2 regions of the Cytobacillus sp. FSL R5-0569 genome follow, and region 2 is predicted to be linked to the other one. Evidence: a T-box and tRNA genes for the amino acid it is inferred to sense, from the RefSeq annotation. Region 2 holds a T-box; the other holds one or more tRNA genes.
What was found. The T-box of region 2 lies ahead of tyrS (tyrosine--tRNA ligase). A T-box ahead of a tRNA ligase gene usually reads a tRNA of that ligase, here a tRNA-Tyr.
Positions count from the first base shown of each region.

Region 1 (10,431 bases), 3.4 Mb from region 2:
GCATTAAGCACTCCGCCTGGGGAGTACGACCGCAAGGTTGAAACTCAAAGGAATTGACGGGGGCCCGCACAAGCGGTGGAGCATGTGGTTTAATTCGAAGCAACGCGAAGAACCTTACCAGGTCTTGACATCCTCTGACAATCCTAGAGATAGGACTTTCCCCTTCGGGGGACAGAGTGACAGGTGGTGCATGGTTGTCGTCAGCTCGTGTCGTGAGATGTTGGGTTAAGTCCCGCAACGAGCGCAACCCTTGATCTTAGTTGCCAGCATTTAGTTGGGCACTCTAAGGTGACTGCCGGTGACAAACCGGAGGAAGGTGGGGATGACGTCAAATCATCATGCCCCTTATGACCTGGGCTACACACGTGCTACAATGGATGGTACAAAGGGCTGCAAGACCGCGAGGTTTAGCCAATCCCATAAAACCATTCTCAGTTCGGATTGTAGGCTGCAACTCGCCTACATGAAGCCGGAATCGCTAGTAATCGCGGATCAGCATGCCGCGGTGAATACGTTCCCGGGCCTTGTACACACCGCCCGTCACACCACGAGAGTTTGTAACACCCGAAGTCGGTGGGGTAACCTTTTGGAGCCAGCCGCCTAAGGTGGGACAGATGATTGGGGTGAAGTCGTAACAAGGTAGCCGTATCGGAAGGTGCGGCTGGATCACCTCCTTTCTAAGGAATATACGGAATTAACTTGATGTTAGACTGTTCGTTCAGTTTTGAGAGTATAATCTCTCAATTCAATCGTTCTTTGAAAACTAGATAATGTAATGAAGAAGATTACCGAGTAATCGCCACCTTAGTTATTTTTTCTCTCTATATATTATAGATTGATTTAAAATACTAAACTTTTTTAATAAACACAACCGAGAGGGTTGTGAGAAGCAAGCAGTTCAAGGAAGCGAGCGAGGAAACACCGGAGTGTGCGTCTTGTGCACATGAGGATGTTGACGAGTGAGCTGACGCCGAAATGCGTAGCTTATCGCAAGCCGAACAATGGTTAAGTTAATAAGGGCGCACGGTGAATGCCTTGGCACTAGGAGCCGATGAAGGACGGGACTAACACCGATATGCTTCGGGGAGCTGTAAGTAAGCTTTGATCCGGAGATTTCCGAATGGGGAAACCCCCTATCCGTTATGGGATAGGATCCATACCTGAATACATAGGGTATGGAAGGCAGACCCGGGGAACTGAAACATCTAAGTACCCGGAGGAAGAGAAAGCAAACGCGATTCCCTGAGTAGCGGCGAGCGAAACGGGATTAGCCCAAACCAAGAGGCTTGCCTCTTGGGGTTGTAGGACATTCTATACGGAGTTACAAAGGAACGAGATAGACGAAGAGGTCTGGAAAGGCCCGCCATAGGAGGTAAAAGCCCTGTAGTTGAAACTTCGTTCCCTCCAGAGTGGATCCTGAGTACGGCGGGACACGAGAAATCCCGTCGGAAGCAGGGAGGACCATCTCCCAAGGCTAAATACTCCCTAGTGACCGATAGTGAACCAGTACCGTGAGGGAAAGGTGAAAAGCACCCCGGAAGGGGAGTGAAAGAGATCCTGAAACCGTGTGCCTACAAGTAGTTAGAGCCCGTTAATGGGTGATAGCGTGCCTTTTGTAGAATGAACCGGCGAGTTACGATTACATGCGAGGTTAAGTTGGACAGACGGAGCCGTAGCGAAAGCGAGTCTGAATAGGGCGAATGAGTATGTGGTCGTAGACCCGAAACCAGGTGATCTACCCATGTCCAGGGTGAAGTCCAGGTAACACTGGATGGAGGCCCGAACCCACGTACGTTGAAAAGTGCGGGGATGAGGTGTGGGTAGCGGAGAAATTCCAATCGAACTTGGAGATAGCTGGTTCTCTCCGAAATAGCTTTAGGGCTAGCCTCATGCGTAAGAATCTTGGAGGTAGAGCACTGTTTGGACTAGGGGCCCTCATCGGGTTACCGAATTCAGACAAACTCCGAATGCCAAAGATTTATCCATGGGAGTCAGACTGCGAGTGATAAGATCCGTAGTCAAGAGGGAAACAGCCCAGACCACCAGCTAAGGTCCCAAAGTATACGTTAAGTGGAAAAGGATGTGGAGTTGCTTAGACAACCAGGATGTTGGCTTAGAAGCAGCCACCATTTAAAGAGTGCGTAATAGCTCACTGGTCGAGTGACTCCGCGCCGAAAATGTACCGGGGCTAAACGTATCACCGAAGCTGTGGATTGAACATCGTTGATGTTCAGTGGTAGGAGAGCGTTCTAAGGGCGTTGAAGCTAGACCGTAAGGACTGGTGGAGCGCTTAGAAGTGAGAATGCCGGTATGAGTAGCGAAAGATGGGTGAGAATCCCATCCACCGAATGCCTAAGGTTTCCTGAGGAAGGCTCGTCCGCTCAGGGTTAGTCGGGACCTAAGCCGAGGCTGAAAAGCGTAGGCGATGGACAACAGGTTGATATTCCTGTACCACCGTATTCTGTTTGAGTGATGGGGGGACGCAGGAGGATAGGGTAAGCGCACTATTGGATGTGCGTCTAAGCAGTTAGAGGGACCATGAGGCAAATCCCATGGTCACATACCTTGAGCTGTGATAGCGAGGGAAATTTAGTACCGAAGTTCTTGATTCCACACTGCCAAGAAAAGCCTCTAGCGAGGAATAAGGTGCCCGTACCGCAAACCGACACAGGTAGGCGAGGAGAGAATCCTAAGGTGAGCGAGAGAACTCTCGTTAAGGAACTCGGCAAAATGACCCCGTAACTTCGGGAGAAGGGGTGCTCATTAGGGTGTTAAAGCCTTGATGAGCCGCAGTGAATAGGCCCAGGCGACTGTTTAGCAAAAACACAGGTCTCTGCGAAGCCGCAAGGCGAAGTATAGGGGCTGACGCCTGCCCGGTGCTGGAAGGTTAAGAGGAGAGGTTAGCTCACGCGAAGCTTTGAATCGAAGCCCCAGTAAACGGCGGCCGTAACTATAACGGTCCTAAGGTAGCGAAATTCCTTGTCGGGTAAGTTCCGACCCGCACGAAAGGCGTAACGATCTGGGCACTGTCTCAACGAGAGACTCGGTGAAATTATAGTACCTGTGAAGATGCAGGTTACCCGCGACAGGACGGAAAGACCCCGTGGAGCTTTACTGTAGCCTGATATTGAATTTTGGTACAGCTTGTACAGGATAGGTAGGAGCCTTAGAAGCCGGAGCGCTAGCTTCGGTGGAGGCGTCGGTGGGATACTACCCTGGCTGTATTGAAATTCTAACCCACATCCCTTATCGGGATGGGAGACAGTGTCAGGTGGGCAGTTTGACTGGGGCGGTCGCCTCCTAAAGAGTAACGGAGGCGCCCAAAGGTTCCCTCAGAATGGTTGGAAATCATTCGTAGAGTGTAAAGGCACAAGGGAGCTTGACTGCGAGACCTACAAGTCGAGCAGGGACGAAAGTCGGGCTTAGTGATCCGGTGGTTCCGCATGGAAGGGCCATCGCTCAACGGATAAAAGCTACCCCGGGGATAACAGGCTTATCTCCCCCAAGAGTCCACATCGACGGGGAGGTTTGGCACCTCGATGTCGGCTCATCGCATCCTGGGGCTGTAGTCGGTCCCAAGGGTTGGGCTGTTCGCCCATTAAAGCGGTACGCGAGCTGGGTTCAGAACGTCGTGAGACAGTTCGGTCCCTATCCGTCGTGGGCGCAGGAAATTTGAGAGGAGCTGTCCTTAGTACGAGAGGACCGGGATGGACGCACCGCTGGTGTACCAGTTGTCTTGCCAAAGGCATCGCTGGGTAGCTATGTGCGGAAGGGATAAGTGCTGAAAGCATCTAAGCATGAAGCCCCCCTCGAGATGAGATTTCCCATAGCGCAAGCTAGTAAGATCCCTGAAAGATGATCAGGTTGATAGGTTAGAGGTGGAAGTGTGGCGACACATGTAGCTGACTAATACTAATCGATCGAGGACTTAACCAATTCGAAATGCGGAGGCGCCTTGCCCAGGTGCGACAAGCATAAGCCAAATTTGACAGGAGGTTGTTCTTTAACCTCATGACAAATTTGGCTTATGACCTCGAGCACCTAGGCGCCGCAGCTAGACAGCACTACGTAAGTAGTCGCGTCAGCAACGCATAGGCGATTACTCAATAAATATCTTCTTCAACATTACCTAGTTTTGAGGGAACGATTCCCTTACAATTTCATAGTCCGGTGGCGATAGCGAGAAGGTCACACCCGTTCCCATACCGAACACGGAAGTTAAGCTTCTCAGCGCCGATGGTAGTTAGGGGCTGTCCCCTTGTGAGAGTAGGACGTTGCCGGGCATACATATTATCATATTATTCCGCAGTAGCTCAGTGGTAGAGCATTCGGCTGTTAACCGAACGGTCGTAGGTTCGAATCCTACCTGCGGAGCCATTTTAAACAAAATCAAAGATATTTAGCTGATGCTTCCATAGCTCAGCAGGTAGAGCACTTCCATGGTAAGGAAGAGGTCACCGGTTCGAGCCCGGTTGGAAGCTCTGGTAAGAACTTTAAATATTTTTGGCCCCTTGGTCAAGCGGTTAAGACACCGCCCTTTCACGGCGGTAACACGGGTTCGAATCCCGTAGGGGTCACCATTTTGGAGGATTAGCTCAGCTGGGAGAGCATCTGCCTTACAAGCAGAGGGTCGGCGGTTCGATCCCGTCATCCTCCACCATTTCAATTTACTATAGATGGGCCGGCCTAGCTCAATTGGTAGAGCAACTGACTTGTAATCAGTAGGTTGGGGGTTCAAGTCCTCTGGCCGGCACCATTTTAATATATTTATGTCGGAGGGGTAGCGAAGTGGCTAAACGCGGCGGACTGTAAATCCGCTCCTTCGGGTTCGGCAGTTCGAATCTGCCCCCCTCCACCATTTCAATTTTATTTGAATGAAAATCCAAAAAGCGGACATAATATAATTAGTCCTTTTTATTTTGTTTTTTTACATACGATGGGCTATAGCCAAGCGGTAAGGCAACGGATTTTGATTCCGTCATTCGCAGGTTCGATCCCTGCTAGCCCAGCCATTTTCGAGCCATTAGCTCAGTTGGTAGAGCATCTGACTTTTAATCAGAGGGTCGAAGGTTCGAGTCCTTCATGGCTCACTTAATCCTTAAACATTTTATGTTTAAGGATTTTTATTTGTTATCTTGTATTTTTCCCATGAGATTAAACATAAGGAAATTACCCACATACTTCTTGTATGAGATATCACAGGGCCTTTCTTTGTACAATCCTTTAAGCTGACTTAACTAAGTAAGCAGAAGAAGCGCATCTATTTTTGGTGATTTGTAATTCAATCTGTGTTTAGAAATATATCATTTTCCGTTTGTGTTCTGCTATCCTGCCCACAGTAATTGACCCAGAGCAATAATAAATGCCCTTTTTTTGTATAGATATACAAAATTTTGCACAGTTGAACCATCAGAATGTAACCGTTTACAATAGAGAGAGAATTCATTCTTTAGTAGGGGGAGCAACTAAATGAAAAACATTTCAATTATTGGTATGCCGATGGACTTGGGACAATTACGAAGAGGGGTAGACATGGGGCCAAGTGCCATCCGATATGCGGGCATTGAAAATAGATTACAAGAACTTAATCACCAAGTTGATGATTTAGGTGATATTGAAATAGGTAGGTCGACTGAACAAATAGATAAGGAAACAGGTTTAAGAAACTTGGACTTAATTGCAGAAAAGACTAAAATCTTAGCAGATCAAGTTGATGGGGTAGTAAAAAAAGGAGCATTTCCTCTTGTTTTAGGAGGGGATCATAGTATCGCTATTGGTACGTTAGCTGGTTTATTACAGCATTATCATAACTTAGGTGTGATTTGGTACGATGCACACGGGGACTTAAATACAGCAGATACTTCGCCATCCGGTAATATTCATGGGATGTCCTTAGCAGTCGCTCTAGGATATGGGCATCCATTGTTATTAGAGGTAGGAGGAGTCCATAAGAAGTTGAAGCCTGAAAATGTTGTGATTATAGGAGCAAGGTCTTTAGACCAAGGCGAAAGGGATTTGATTAAAGCCAAGGGAATAAAAGTCTTTACGATGCATGAAATTGATCGCTTAGGGATGCCGAGGGTAATGGAAGAGACGATTAGTTATTTACAAGACCGAACAGATGGTGTTCACCTTTCGTTAGATTTAGATGGTCTTGATCCATCTGATGCACCTGGTGTGGGTACACCAGTTATGGGGGGGATAAGTTATCGAGAGAGCCACCTTGCTATGGAAATACTGGCAGAATCCCAAATGATTACTTCGGCCGAATTTGTTGAGGTTAATCCAATATTAGATGAAAGAAATAAAACAGCTGATGCAGCGGTGGCCTTAATGGGCTCGCTATTCGGTGAAAAATTACTATAAAGTGAAAGAAGCTTGAGTCGATGCTCAAGCTTCTTTTTTTAATGTTAATGTATAGTATCTATTAATTAGGTTGTCCAATTCAATGCTCGCTTTAAGAACTTGGTGGTTTGAAAATGAAGAAATAGAAGCAAGTTCAACCATTTTAGCTCTGTGTATTTCAATATCTTTTAATAGTTCCTCCGTATACATGAGATCATTGTCCTTTCCATTTGAAAATTTTATTCCAGCACGTAGACAATTTTTAAATGTATGGTCTCTTGTTCGTTGGAGCAAAAATATTGAAGGGAAGGTCTTTTTTCCTTCGTCAACACACTGGTTTTAAATCCTTTATACCCAGTATGAAAATTAATTAAACTACTTTAGTTAAAATTTGTTAAAATATTATGTGATAACTCTTATATAACCAAAGTACTTATGGAGGAAAAGGAACCTAATAAAAAATATGTGAAACCTTTTTGCTATCGATTCGTAAATGATTATCGATAAGCCGCATAGAGCGGGGGTAAATAGATGGAATTGTTGGTGAAGAAAAGAATTAAACAAGTATTAAAAGGAGATCAAGATGCTTACGCTGAAATAGTAGAAATATACAAAGACAGAGTATATCATATCTGTTATCGAATGTTGGGTAATCAACATGAGTCTGAAGATATTGCACAAGAAGCTTTCTTACGAGCATATGTAAATATACAAAGCTTCAATACGAACTTAAAGTTCTCAACATGGTTATATCGCATTGCAACAAACCTATGTATTGACCGGATCAGGAAGAAAAAGCCTGACTATTATTTGGACGCGGAAGTAGCAGGAACAGACGGTTTAAATATGTACTCACAAATTCCCGCGAGTACGAAACTACCTGAAGAAGATGTAGAAAAAATGGAGTTGCAGGAAACCATACAAATGGAAATTTCGAAGCTACCGGAAAAATATCGATCGGTCATCGTGCTTAAGTACATTGAAGAACTATCCTTGAATGAAATCAGTGAGACCTTAGATCTACCATTAGGCACTGTGAAAACGAGGATTCATAGGGGAAGAGAAGCTTTAAGAAAGCAATTACGCTACGTATAAGAAGGTGATTTCAGTGAAATGTAATGAAGAAATTATTGAATATATGCATGAATATTTAGATGAAGAAATAACAGATGAGCATAAACAATTACTCAAAACACATATAGAGCAATGTGAAGAATGCCGCATGCATTTTCATGAACTAAAGCGAGCGATTGCCTTTGTCCAGAGTACGTCACATTTCCAAGCGCCTGCAGGTTTTACTGAGAATGTGATGGCGAGACTGCCTAAAGAAAAGAAAAAAGTAGGTGCACAAAGGTGGCTCAGGAAGCACCCAATGCTTGCTGCAGCATCACTCTTTCTTATCTTAATGTCTGGAAGTGTTCTATCTGCCTGGAATCAAGAAAGTGCATTGTCTGTTTCCAAGCAATCTAATCTAGTGATTGAGAACGATACGGTCATTGTCCCAGAAGGAGAAGTGGTCAAGGGAGATGTTGTTGTTAAGAATGGAAACTTGCAAATAAATGGTGAAGTCGAAGGGGATGCAACGGTCATTAATGGTGAGCAATATTTAGCCTCGGCTGGTAACGTCACAGGAGAAATAAAAGAAGTAGACCAGCTTTTTGAATGGTTATGGTATCACATTAAAAATACAAGTAAAAGTTTAATCTCGACTGTTACACAAGAGGATGAAAAAGAGTAAGAGAATATAGGTCACTGCTATAATGCGGTGGCTTTTTCCTTTGTTCAAAGAAGTGTAAATATGTAATTGTTTGTTAATAAATCGCTTAATCTTTGCATATGTAGTAATAAAAATGTAGGATATATTTTAATAACGTTCACGATTGTATACATAACTAGAAAATTGGATTTCATTAGAAATATGGTATAATAAGTAGGTTAAACGACTATTTTAATGGTGGAAATAAATACTTGGAGGAAGGAAAATGTCGCTTTTAGATTTATCTTTCACAGATTTACCTTTATTAAGGCTTTTAGCGAATACAGTAGACATTCTCCTTGTCTGGTTCGTTATATATAAATTAATTATGATTGTTAAAGGGACGAAAGCCGTCCAATTAGTCAAAGGGATATTTATTATTCTGATTGTAAAGGTTTTAAGTGATATCCTTCATTTGCAAACTTTAGGATGGATGATGGAACAAGTTCTCTTATGGGGGGTACTAGCCATTATTATTATCTTCCAACCAGAGTTGCGTCGTGCACTAGAGCAGCTTGGTAGGGGTAAATTCTTCGTTAGAAGTGGTAACCAAGAAGAGATGGATCAAGATCAATTAGTTACTGCAATTGTAAAGTCTGTTGATTACATGGCTAAGCGGAGAATTGGTGCGCTAATTTCGATTGAACGTGAAACTGGTATGGGTGACTATATTGAAACTGGTATTCCATTGCATTCCAAAATATCATCAGAATTACTTATTAATATCTTTATTCCCAATACACCATTACATGATGGCGCCGTTATTATACAGAAAAGTCAAATTGCAGCTGCTGCATGTTACTTGCCTTTATCAGAAAGTCCTTTTATCTCTAAAGAGTTAGGTACTAGACATAGAGCAGCGATGGGAATTAGTGAAGTAACAGATAGTATCACCATTATTGTGTCTGAAGAGACAGGTGGAATATCTGTAGCGAAAAATGGTGAACTTACACGCGATTTGAAACTCGATCAGCTCAAAGAACTATTAAATGAGAAGCTTATTCACTCAGCTAAATCAAAACAATCTTCTTCCACTCTTTGGAACTGGAGGGGAAAGAAAAATGGATAAATATATTGATAAGCTCATTGATACCAGATGGTTTATGAAGGTAGTGGCTTTATTAATTGCTCTGCTCCTGTTTGATTCGGTTTATGATACGAATAACGATAATAGAAGTATCAATGTACCTGGAGATGATGGCTCAGCTGTCATTGAAAATGTTCCGCTCACAGCTTACTATGATACAGATAATCTTGTCGTTTCCGGACTTCCAGAAACAGTGGCTGTTACTTTAGATGGCCCAAGGAGCCATTTGGAAAATGCGAAGGCACAGCGGAACTTTGAAGTGTTTGTGGACTTATCAGATGCAGAAATTGGTCGACAAGAAGTAGAGGTAGGGATTAAAGATCTATCCGATAAGCTTGAATATATAATTGACCCTTCTACTGTAGATGTAACAATTGATGAAAAAGTAACTGAAGAGTTCAATGTGGAAGCAGAATTTAACAATAGTTTACTTGAAGAAGGTTACAAGGCCGAAGCAGCACTTGCTGAACCTAGTACAGTCAAAATAACAGGTGCCAAAAATGTGATTGAATCGATTGCTTATGTCAAAGCAACTGTTAATACAAAAGGTTCTATAACGGAATCATTTACAGAAACAGCCGCGATTAATGTGCTCGATCGTAATATGAATAAATTAGATGTAGATGTAAATCCAGGTGAGGTGGAGGTTTCGGTCGATGTGAAGCGTTTAAGTAAGACGGTGCCCATCGATATTGTTGAAACCGGGAGCCTTCCTTCGGGAGTTGAGTTAGACTCTCTTAAACTCAGCCAAACAGAAGCAACCATTTTTGCTCCAGAAAATGTTCTAAATGATGTAAAAACGGTTAGGGTAGAGGTCGATTTAAGCAAACTCGATAAAGATCAGGAAATAAAATTACCTGTGATCATCTCAGACGGAATTACTAGTGTTGATCCTAAAGAAGTGACGGTTAATGCCAATGTGACTGTTAAGGAACAAGAAGCACCAGAAGATAGCAGCAGTGAGGAAGAAGAATCACAAGTACAAGAACAAGAGCAGGAACAAGCCGCAAATGAACAAACAGTGAATCGAACCTATTCAGGCATGCCGATAACAATCACAGGATTAGACGACCAATATGATGTGACATTTCAAAGCCCTGATGAAGGTGAGACAAGCTTGAAGGTTTCTGGTAATGAAAAGGATATGAATAGTTTAAGTAAAGGTGATTTTATCCTATCTATAGATGTATCTGGCCTTGATCCTGGAGAACATGAGGTGAATATTCAATTAGACGCACCTCTT
Region 1 covers NZ_JBBOWW010000001.1:198,550-208,980, forward strand. Annotated here, with positions in the region: rRNA gene MKX78_RS01055 (16S ribosomal RNA) at 1-677, shown strand, start outside; rRNA gene MKX78_RS01060 (23S ribosomal RNA) at 1,004-3,936, shown strand; rRNA gene rrf (5S ribosomal RNA) at 4,167-4,283, shown strand; tRNA gene MKX78_RS01070 (tRNA-Asn) at 4,303-4,377, shown strand; tRNA gene MKX78_RS01075 (tRNA-Thr) at 4,409-4,481, shown strand; tRNA gene MKX78_RS01080 (tRNA-Glu) at 4,506-4,580, shown strand; tRNA gene MKX78_RS01085 (tRNA-Val) at 4,585-4,660, shown strand; tRNA gene MKX78_RS01090 (tRNA-Thr) at 4,681-4,756, shown strand; tRNA gene MKX78_RS01095 (tRNA-Tyr) at 4,775-4,858, shown strand; tRNA gene MKX78_RS01100 (tRNA-Gln) at 4,938-5,012, shown strand; tRNA gene MKX78_RS01105 (tRNA-Lys) at 5,018-5,090, shown strand; gene rocF (arginase) at 5,470-6,366, shown strand; gene MKX78_RS01115 (aspartyl-phosphate phosphatase Spo0E family protein) at 6,391-6,555, opposite strand; gene sigW (RNA polymerase sigma factor SigW) at 6,877-7,440, shown strand; gene MKX78_RS01125 (anti-sigma factor family protein) at 7,454-8,083, shown strand; gene cdaA (diadenylate cyclase CdaA) at 8,328-9,170, shown strand; gene MKX78_RS01135 (CdaR family protein) at 9,163-10,431, shown strand, end outside.
Region 1: it has a tRNA-Tyr gene. The T-box ahead of tyrS (tyrosine--tRNA ligase) is inferred to sense a tRNA for this amino acid. The anticodon was not compared.

Region 2 (10,431 bases):
TTGTATATTCTCTTTATTTAACGCGAATTAAAAAAAGGGTGAACTGGCGTGGTAGGAAGGTAAAAGTATGAATATTTTTCCGATTTTCACCCTTACACCACTCGCTCTTTTGACAGTTAATATTCTTGCATGGGGTTTCATTCACATCAGTTTATCTCTTTTACTAGCTTCTCTACCACTCCGTTGGTTTAAAAATGATTCTCATCTTTATCAATCAAAAAAATGGGAGAAAAACGGAGAGCTTTGGCAATGGCTGGTTAAGGTAAGACAGTGGAAACATAAAATTCCAGATGGTAAGCATATTATTTCTAAAGGATACGAAAAACAAAACTTACAGGGTGTTTCTCTGTCAGACCTTGAAGTTTTCTTATATGAATCTAGAAGAGCAGAGCTCACCCACTGGCTATCCATACCACCTGCATGTTTATTTTTCATTTGGAACCCCATTTGGGCAGGTTGGGTAATGATTGCCTATGCATTAATATTTAATTTACCTATTATTATCGTACAACGCTATAATCGGCCACGCTTAATACGCTTAATAGCATTAAAAAAATGCAGAAAAACTGTTTACTAAAGATAAGTAGCCTATCTCTAATTTTTAGAAATAGGCTACTTCATTTTAATATTGAATTAATGTATATTTCTTCTTCCCGCGACGAATAACTGTAAATTGACCCTCTATTTTATCTTGCTCACTCAACTGATAATCAACCTGTTGCATACGATCACCGTTAATGTAGATTGCACCGTTCGTTACGTCTTCTCTCGCTTGTCTTTTAGAAGGCGAAATTTTAGCCTCTACAAGTAAGTCAACAATATTGCCCTCTCCAGTATGTTGATAAGAAGGAACATCCTTAAACCCTTCCTTTACTTCCGCAGCGGTTAACTCTTTAATTTGTCCACTGAATAAGGCTTCAGTAATTTTCAGCGCTTGGTTCAATGCTGCTTCACCATGTATTTGTCTCGTCATTTCTTCTGCTAATGCCTTTTGTGCTTTACGTAAATGAGGCTCTTCTTGGACAGCTACTTCCAAAGCTTCGATGTCTTCACGTGATAGGAATGTGAAGTATTTCAAGTATTTAATGACATCTGCATCTGCTGTATTAATCCAGAACTGATAAAACTCATAAGGTGATGTTTTTTCGGCATCTAACCAAATGGCTCCACCTTCTGTTTTTCCAAACTTCGTACCGTCAGCTTTTGTCACAAGCGGAATGGTCATACCGTATGCTTTTGCACCTTCTCCAACCATTTTACGGATAAGCTCAAGCCCAGTTGTAATATTACCCCACTGATCACTGCCGCCAATTTGAATTTTACATTGATGATTTTCATAAAGATGCTTAAAGTCCATCCCTTGTAAAATCGTATAAGTGAATTCCGTAAAAGAAATACCTGATTCTAATCTTTTAGCAATCGTATCTTTAGCTAACATATAGTTAACCCCAATATGTTTACCGTAATCCCTGAGGAAAGTGACAATATTCATACTCGATGTCCAGTCGTAATTATTGACTAATGTCGCTCCATTATCTCCTTCAAAATCAAAAATACGTTCTAATTGCTGTGATAAAGAAGCAACATTTTCTTGTACTTTCTCAATCGTTTGTAGTGTTCTTTCTTCTGTCGCCTTTGGATCACCAATTAACCCAGTTGCCCCCCCTACTAACACAATCGGACGATGCCCAGCATTTTGAAACCTTCTCAATGTTAAGAAGGGTAATAAATGACCAATATGCATACTATCACCAGTCGGATCCATCCCACAATATAAGGAAATCTTTTCTTTTTCTAAAAGATCCTTCATCCCCTCTTCATCTGTTTGTTGATAAATAATGCCTCTCCACTGTAAATCTTCTAATAAATTCATCCACTTTTCCTCCTTTATTTCATAAAAGATAAATTTTTATCCAAAAAAAATACGCCCCTGCTCATTGCAGGGACGCATTTCTTTGCGCGGTACCACCCAGTTTGAGAACACTATTATTCTCCACTCTTCACTGATAACGGAAATACCGTTTACTACTACTAGATATATTCATTCGCAGTAAAAGCTCCGGGAGGTATTTCGCACTTCTATTTGTATCGACTCACAGCAAACCGTCGACTTTCTGAAAACAGGGATAGAATGACTACTTATGACCCATCAACGCTAATATTAAATTGAATCGTAATAATGCATTTTTATCATAAAAGAATAACCAATGTCAATATGACGTTTTTTTAACTTTTTTTCATCCCAATAGGAAAAATATGAATTTTGTACTTTATGACGAACCTTGTCATATTACCTGTTAGGTTATGCTATAATGTATTTGATTTTAGGAGGGATGAACGAATGAATGAGACCTTCAGCAAGATAAAAGAAAAAGCAAAAGCCGCGTTCGGTTTTTTAACTCATAATAAAACCAAAAAAGGCGCACGTATTACATATCAAGTTATATGGAACTTATTATTAATACTTGCAATTACCGTTATCTTAGGTGGGGCATTTGCAGGTGCCACAGGTATTGGCTATTTTGCTTCTCTTGTTAAAGATGAACCCCTTCGTTCTTATGAAAATATGCAAAAAGATATCTATAATTATGAGGAAACCTCAAAATTATATTTCGCTGGTGATGTATATTTAGGAAATGTAAGAACGGACCTTGAAAGAGAAGAAGTGAAGCTAGAAAATGTTTCACCATATTTGAGAGATGCTGTTATTGCCACAGAGGATGAGTACTTTTATGAGCACGAAGGTGTAGTGCCAAAAGCTATCCTACGTGCACTGTTTCAAGAAGTAACTAACGCCTCTACTCAATCTGGAGGAAGTACATTAACTCAGCAACTGATAAAAAACCAGATCTTAACAAACGAAGTTTCTTTTGATCGAAAAGCAAAAGAAATCTTACTCGCATTAAGGTTAGAGAATTATTTCGATAAAGAGGAGATTCTTGAAGCTTATTTAAATGTCTCTACTTTTGGCCGCAATGCGGAAGGTAGAAATATCGCTGGCGTTCAGGCTGCTGCCCAAGGTTTATTTGGTGTTGATGCTAAAGATGTGTCTATACCTCAAGCAGCTTTCATTGCTGGTATGCCTCAGTCACCTTTTGGTTATACACCATTCCAACAAGGTGGTGGCTTAAAGGATGAAGAGTCTCTACAACCAGGCATTGATCGTATGAAAGTCGTACTTAAGAGAATGTACGATGATGAAAGAATTACTGAAAAAGAATATAAAGAAGCTAGTGAGTATGATATTGTTGCTGACTTTAGAAAACCGAAAAATGATGATGCAATTGAAAAATACCCTTATTTAACTTATGAAATTCAAGACCGCGCCAAGGAGCTTTTAGCATCCATCTTAGCAGAACAAGATGGCTATGAAGAAGCTGATTTAACTGGTGACCTTAAAAACGAATATCTTATTTTAGCTGATCGAGCATTAAGACAGAATGGTTATCATGTTCACTCAACTATTGATAAAGATATTTATGAAGCTTGGCAAAAAGTTGTTAAAGATTATCCTAACTACGGCCCAGCCAAAAGTGCAACCTATGTAATCGATGGTGAAGAAAAAGAAGTAATGGAACCAGTGGAGGTTGGTGGACAACTTATTGAAAACAGTACAGGGAAAATTCTGAGCTTTGTTGGTGGTCGTGGCAAGGGTGTATCCTTAAATGAAGACCTTAACCATGCAACCGATACGTTAAGACCAAACGGCTCAACCATGAAACCATTACTTGTTTATGGTCCTGCATTCGAACTTGGTGCAGCACAACCAGGAAGTATTCTTCCCGATGTGCCACTGCGCTTAAATCCAGGTTCAAGTGACTATTGGCCAAAAAACTATTCTTTTACCTACCATGGTTTAGTTTCAGCAAGGTATGCCGTTGAACAATCTTATAACGTCCCAGCGGTTAAACTTTATACCGATATTTTGAGCCAAAATCCGGCACAATATCTTGAAAAGATGGGTATAACCACATTAACCGCAGAAGATAAAACGAATAGATCAGCTGCATTAGGTTCATTAACAAATGGTGTTTCCGTTGAGGAAAATACGAATGCATTTACTACATTTGCTAATAACGGTAAATTCGTAGATGCTTATATGATTGATAAGATTACTGATAAAGAAGGCAATGTCATCTACGAGCATGAAACGAAGGAAGTAGAAGTCTTTACTCCGCAAACAGCTTACTTAACAATAGATGTGATGCGTGGGGTTATTAATAGTGGGACAGCCACTGCTGTTAAAAACCGTTTAAAATTTAGTGCCGATTGGGCAGGAAAAACAGGGACAGGTAATAACTTTGAAGATGCATGGTTCGTCGCGTCTAACCCAAATGTAACCGCTGGTCTATGGAGTGGCTACGATACGCCTAAGTCTCTAAAAGCAAGTGGTAGTTTATCTTATAGCGCACGTAATAATTACTTATGGGCTGATTTGATGAACGCTGCTTATGATGTAAATCCTGAACTCATGAAGCCAGATAAAACCTTTAAACGACCTGATGGTATAGTCAGTCGCTCATTCTGTGCAATTAGTGGTTTAATCCCTTCTCAAGCTTGCTCTGAAGCAGGACTTGTTGATACTGACATCTTTAATGCAAAATATGTTCCGTCTAAATCAGATGATAGTCTTGGAACAGGTAGAATTGTCTATATAGGGGATAAAAAGTATTTGGCACTTGAATCCACACCAGCGGAATTTTCTGAGCCTGGTATGGTCATAGATGCCGATTATATTGAAAAACTATTTGGCATTAGAGCGAACCCAAGTGATTTATTGCCGAAAAGGGATAAATGGGCTAAAGTACTCGTTGCAGCCGATAAAATGAGTGAAAATGGCAAAAAGCCAGCTGCACCAAATGCTAAAGCATCAGGTAACTCCATCACTTGGGGGCAACATCCTGAAAATGACGTCATTGGTTATCGTGTATATAAAGACGGTAAAAAAGTAGCCAGTATAAAAGCCGGTGACTCCTTAGGCTATAAAGGTGGCAATGGTGAGTACCATGTTACAGCAGTTGATATTGCCGGTAATGAATCTTCACCTTCAAGCAAAGTCCAAGTTGGCAAAGTGAAGGAAGAAGAGAAGCCAAAACAAGAGGACAAAGTAAAAGAAAACGAGCCTAAAGAGGAACAAACAGATAAGGAAACAGAAACGGATAGCAAACCAGAAGAAAAACCGGAAGAGGAAAAGCCTCAAGGTGAAACAGAAAATCCTCCTGCGGAAGAAGATCAACCGGATACGAGTGATGAAGAATAGAACAATGAGAAATTTAGAGATTTAAAGAGGTGCATTCGCACCTCTTTTTTATTTATCTTTATATTTTTACGTTTGATCACTTGGTAAAGTAACTTTCTTTAAAATAGATGTTTTCCAAGAAATAATTGTCGTGTTATCTCTTACATTATTTTCTTCGATACATCGAAACAATGTTTTCATGCTTTCTTCTTCCTTCGAACTGGCGAAAGCATGATAAATGTTTTGAGGGTTTGAATAGGGTTCATTCGGACATTCTAATAAACCATCTGTGGTCAGCAAGAGGTGATTTTCTCCTTGTCTTAACTCTCTGATACCAACACTGTAGCAAGGTACTTCTTGTTCAAAAGTATTGACTTGTCCTATCCACTCATAGAATTGCCTTTGGTTTAATTGGTATTGTCCTAATGAGGAAAGTTCTGGATGAAATAAATAAAGAACACAGTCCCCAACCGAAAACCACCAAATATATTTATCTTTCCTAACGACAATCAAACAAGCTGTTTCTCCCTGTGTCTTTTGGCAGATAGATAAAAATTTCTTAGATTGAAACATACTTATTATGTTTTCTTCTAACATCTTAAAAGTTTTCTGAGATGCAGTCATAGACAATAAAGGTTTTATTTGAGCCTTTCCATCCTCAAACAATCCTAACACTTTTTCAGCACTTTCGGCTGTGTTATGTGCATCTAAAACAATAACGAACTCCCAATCTTCCTTTTCGTTAAGCCATACTAAGCATCCATCTTCATTCTTATATTGACCTGCATTCGAATTTCCTCCATATCGGCCTACTATTATATGGTTTACATAGGTAATATTTTGTCTATCTACAAAGTCTTCTTGACTTCCCACCCAACTAAATTCTTTCATGTGGTTATTCATGAGGATTATTCTCTAAATATGTTTTCAGACGATTACAAAGTTCCACTACTTCTTTGTTTTCGCCCATTGGAGCCTCATCCCAATTGTAAACTTCCAGCGGACCCCAATATTCTTCTGGCGTATTCGGATAACGAGCGATTAAATGCATATGAAGATGTGGAACAAAATTCCCCGAAACAAGCGAGTAGATATGTTCAGCGCTTTCTGAATATTTTAGTGCTTTACTAACTCTAGCCATTATAACCCCGAATGCCCTAGCTTCTTCTCCTGTCATTTCAGCGAGTGTCGGTACGTGTCTTTTTAAATCAATCATAATATGGCCTAAGTAGTTAGGCTTTCCATTACTATCAATATGCCCCACATAGATATACTCATCTTCATAAATTATGACTCCAGCAGTTGCAATTTTTCCAGCATGTTTATTACATATAAAACATTCACTCATAGCTACTTCCCCCCCTTTTTTCTAAACAACACTCTCTATACTTGAAAAAACAATAAAAAAGCGAGTCAATTAGAGAGGAATACCTCAATCATTGACTCGCAACTCACCTCTTTGCTCAGTCTTCCATTGTAGATAAGTCGCCCGTAGGTAAATCTAATTCCCAAGCCTTTAATACACGGCGCATGATTTTACCACTACGTGTTTTTGGCAGTTTGTCGCGGAATTCGATTTCACGAGGTGCAGCGTGTGCAGCTAACCCCTTTTTAACGAATTGACGAATATCTTCTTTCAGTTCATCTGTTGCTTCATAACCATCGATTAGCGCAATAAAGGCTTTTATAATCTCGCCACGAACCGGGTCCGGTTTTCCTATGACACCAGCTTCAGCAACAGCTGGATGTTCGATGAGCTTACTTTCTACCTCAAATGGTCCTACCCGTTCGCCGGACGTCATAATTACATCATCGACTCTCCCTTGGAACCAAAAATATCCATCTTCATCCATATAAGCGGAATCACCTGAAACATACCAGTCACCTGGCATAAAGTAAGAATCATATTTCTCTTTATTATTCCAAATGGTGTGCATCATAGATGGCCACCCTTTTTTTATGGCCAGATTACCCATGCGATTTGGTGGTAGTTCATTCCCTTGGTCATCGACAATGGCTGCTTTTACCCCTGGAATTGGTTTACCCATGGAGCCAGGTTTAATTTCTAGGCTTGGGTAGTTACAAATGAGTTGAGCACCCGTTTCAGTCATCCACCACGTATCATGAATACGCTTATTGAATACTTTCACTCCCCATCTCACCACTTCAGGATTCAATGGTTCACCTACACTTAACACATGTCGTAGAGTGCTTAAGTTGAATTTCTTCACTACTTCATCCCCAGCGCCCATTAACATACGAAAAGCTGTTGGTGCACTATACCAAACCGTAACACCATAATCTTCAATCGCCTGGTACCATGTTTCTGGGCTAAATCTGCCTCCGACAATAAGGTTTGATGTTCCTGTCAACCAAGGTCCGAAAATACCATAAGAAGTTCCTGTTACCCAACCTGGGTCAGCCGTGCACCAATAAACATCATCTTCTTTTAAGTCCAATACCCATTTCGCCGTTTGATAATGTTGAATCATCGCATTGTGAACGTGCAGCACACCTTTTGGTTTACCAGTGGAACCAGAAGTATAATGTAAAATTAGACCGTCTGTCGGTTCTACCCATTCAATTTCTAATTCTTTACTAGCCTTTTGCATATATTTACGAAAATCTAATAATTTTCCATTTTCTTCTACATTCTCACCAACAACAAAAATATGTTTTAAGTTTGGTAATTTATCAGCGGGTACACGATCTAATAGTTCAGGAGTCGTAATAAGGACTTTTGCTTCGCTATCCTCTAAACGGTCTGTTACTGCTCCCTCCATAAAGGCTTCAAATAGTGGTCCGACTATGGCACCTAGCTTGATTGCGCCAAGAACTGAGAAGTAAAGTTCTGGTGAACGTCCCATAAAAACAAATACGCGATCACCTTTTTCAACGTCTCCATGTGCTTTTAGTACATTAGCCGCTTGGTTTGAAAAGTCCTTCATCTCTTTAAAGGTATACTTCTCTTTATTCTCACCTTCACGATAATAGAGCGCTACCTTGTTTTTCTTATCACTTTCAGCATGGCGGTCAATTGCCTCGTACGCCAAATTCATTTTCCCTGTTTCGTACCAAGAAAATTGCTTTTTCGCTTCTGTCCAATCAAAACTATTATACGCTTCCTCATAATTTTTCAAATTATGGTTACCTTGTATTGCTGGCAGCGCTTCCAATTTCATGTTCATTTATCCCCCTTTAAACTTGTTTAAACTATTATAATATAAATACTTTTTTTTCACAATTTTTTAAATTATAAGGCAGTAAATTATCTATAAAGACTTATTAAACTGTAAGTTAAGATTGGATAACCATTAAAAGTTGTTACCTTCTGTGTTATTGATATGATTTTTTCCAATCACGGTTAGATGAATAAAGGAGATTCAGGCGTACATCTGAAGGGAAATTGGTAAGGATGTTAAGCTACCAGGGCTCGTACATCTGAACTAAAAAATGGTCTATCCTTCTTCCATTCTTCTTGTCTTGCTATCGTTACATCTTCATTTTTACTAGTAAATACTAAATCTAAAATATACTTAGATTTACTCTCACCTACCAATTGCTATCTGCTCTAGAGATATGCTTATTTGCTTGTGCAGCCACTTTTTTCAAAAATGTCAACAGTTCGATCAGCTAGCTGTTTTTTTATACTTACCTACTGTGAAGTAAGATTTTACATTCTCCATTACTTCATCTGGTGTTGAAGCTACTCTGGGTTTTTAATTTTATACTGATAGCTTTAACAAACGTTCTTACTTCTTTTATTGCTATGATTTTCTTCACGGCTACATTGCCTGTTAAGAGTAATCTAAAAAGGCTGACGTAAATATTATGTTAAATCCTCCCTTTCCATTGATCAAATATAGGGCAATTAAAATAAAAAGGTTTCAATTCCCACTAAAATTTTTATATAATCTACATATTATTTTAAATTGTCATTAAATTGATGTTTTTTATATGAAAGCGCTTCAGTAGTTTATGTATAATAGATAGAAAGATTAATTGTTTTAGGCGGTGAATGAATTGCAGCATCTGAAAACGTATAATGCGATGAAACTGAATACGGCAAACGGAGAATTAATCATTGAAGGACCGATATCTGCCGACGTTCTAAAAACCTATGACTTTCATCATGATCTTGTTGCTTTCAGACCTCCAGAGCAACAGAGGAAGGCCTTAATTGAGATTGCTGGTTTACCTGAAGGAAGAATCATTATTGCTAGATTTAGAGATACGATCGTAGGCTATGCAACTTATTTATATCCAGATCCGTTAGAAAGATGGTCAGAAGGGAAAATGAATAATCTCATAGAACTAGGGGCAATAGAAGTGATTCCTGCCTTTCGAGGAACGGGAACTGGAAAAAGTATCTTACGCGTATCGATGATGGATGATGCGATGGAAGATTATATTGTTATTACTACCGAATATTATTGGCATTGGGACTTAAAAGGAACTGGTTTAAACGTATGGGAGTATCGCAAAATCATGGAAAAGATGATGAATGCAGGGGGACTTGTTTGGTTTGCTACCGATGATCCAGAAATCAGCTCCCATCCCGCTAATTGTCTAATGGCCCGGATTGGTAATCGGGTAAGCACAGATTCCATTCAACAGTTCGATAAACTTCGATTTATGAATCGCTTTATGTATTAGTTTTTCTTAAAAAGGGGGATTTTAAATGATTGTTGAAGAAATGATGAAGAAGGAAATCTTTACACTTACAGAAAATCACCTCATTGCTGATGCACTCCAACTCATGCGTGATCAAAAAATCCGCCATTTGCCCATTATCGATGAAGCCAATCACCTGATCGGCTTAGTAACAGATCGAGATATACGGGATGCGACGCCTTCTATACTAGATACAGTTCAATTAAAAGAAGGCCTCTCACAACCAATTAAACGAATTATGAAAACGGACATTATTTCTGGACACCCATTAGACTTTGTAGAGGATATCGCTGCGACCCTTTACGAGCACCGCATCGGTTGTATGCCCATTCTCAACGATAACCAATTAGTCGGCATTGTGACTCAGACAGACCTCCTTCATACTTATGTAGAATTAACAGGTGCCCATCAGCCAGGGTCACAAATCGAAGTAAGAGTGCCTAATCGTACAGGTAAGCTCTTTGAGGTTACCTCCGTATTTCGTAATTTAAAAGCCAATATTCTTAGTGTCCTCGTCT
Region 2 covers NZ_JBBOWW010000001.1:3,551,819-3,562,249, forward strand. Annotated here, with positions in the region: gene MKX78_RS17905 (glycosyltransferase family 2 protein) at 1-71, shown strand, start outside; gene MKX78_RS17910 (glycosyl-4,4'-diaponeurosporenoate acyltransferase CrtO family protein) at 68-577, shown strand; gene tyrS (tyrosine--tRNA ligase) at 623-1,873, opposite strand; T-box leader at 1,939-2,162, opposite strand; gene MKX78_RS17920 (transglycosylase domain-containing protein) at 2,342-5,260, shown strand; gene MKX78_RS17925 (protein phosphatase 2C domain-containing protein) at 5,327-6,142, opposite strand; gene MKX78_RS17930 (HIT family protein) at 6,135-6,587, opposite strand; gene acsA (acetate--CoA ligase) at 6,703-8,421, opposite strand; gene MKX78_RS17940 (hypothetical protein) at 8,658-8,798, opposite strand; gene MKX78_RS17945 (GNAT family N-acetyltransferase) at 9,263-9,895, shown strand; gene MKX78_RS17950 (acetoin utilization AcuB family protein) at 9,921-10,431, shown strand, end outside.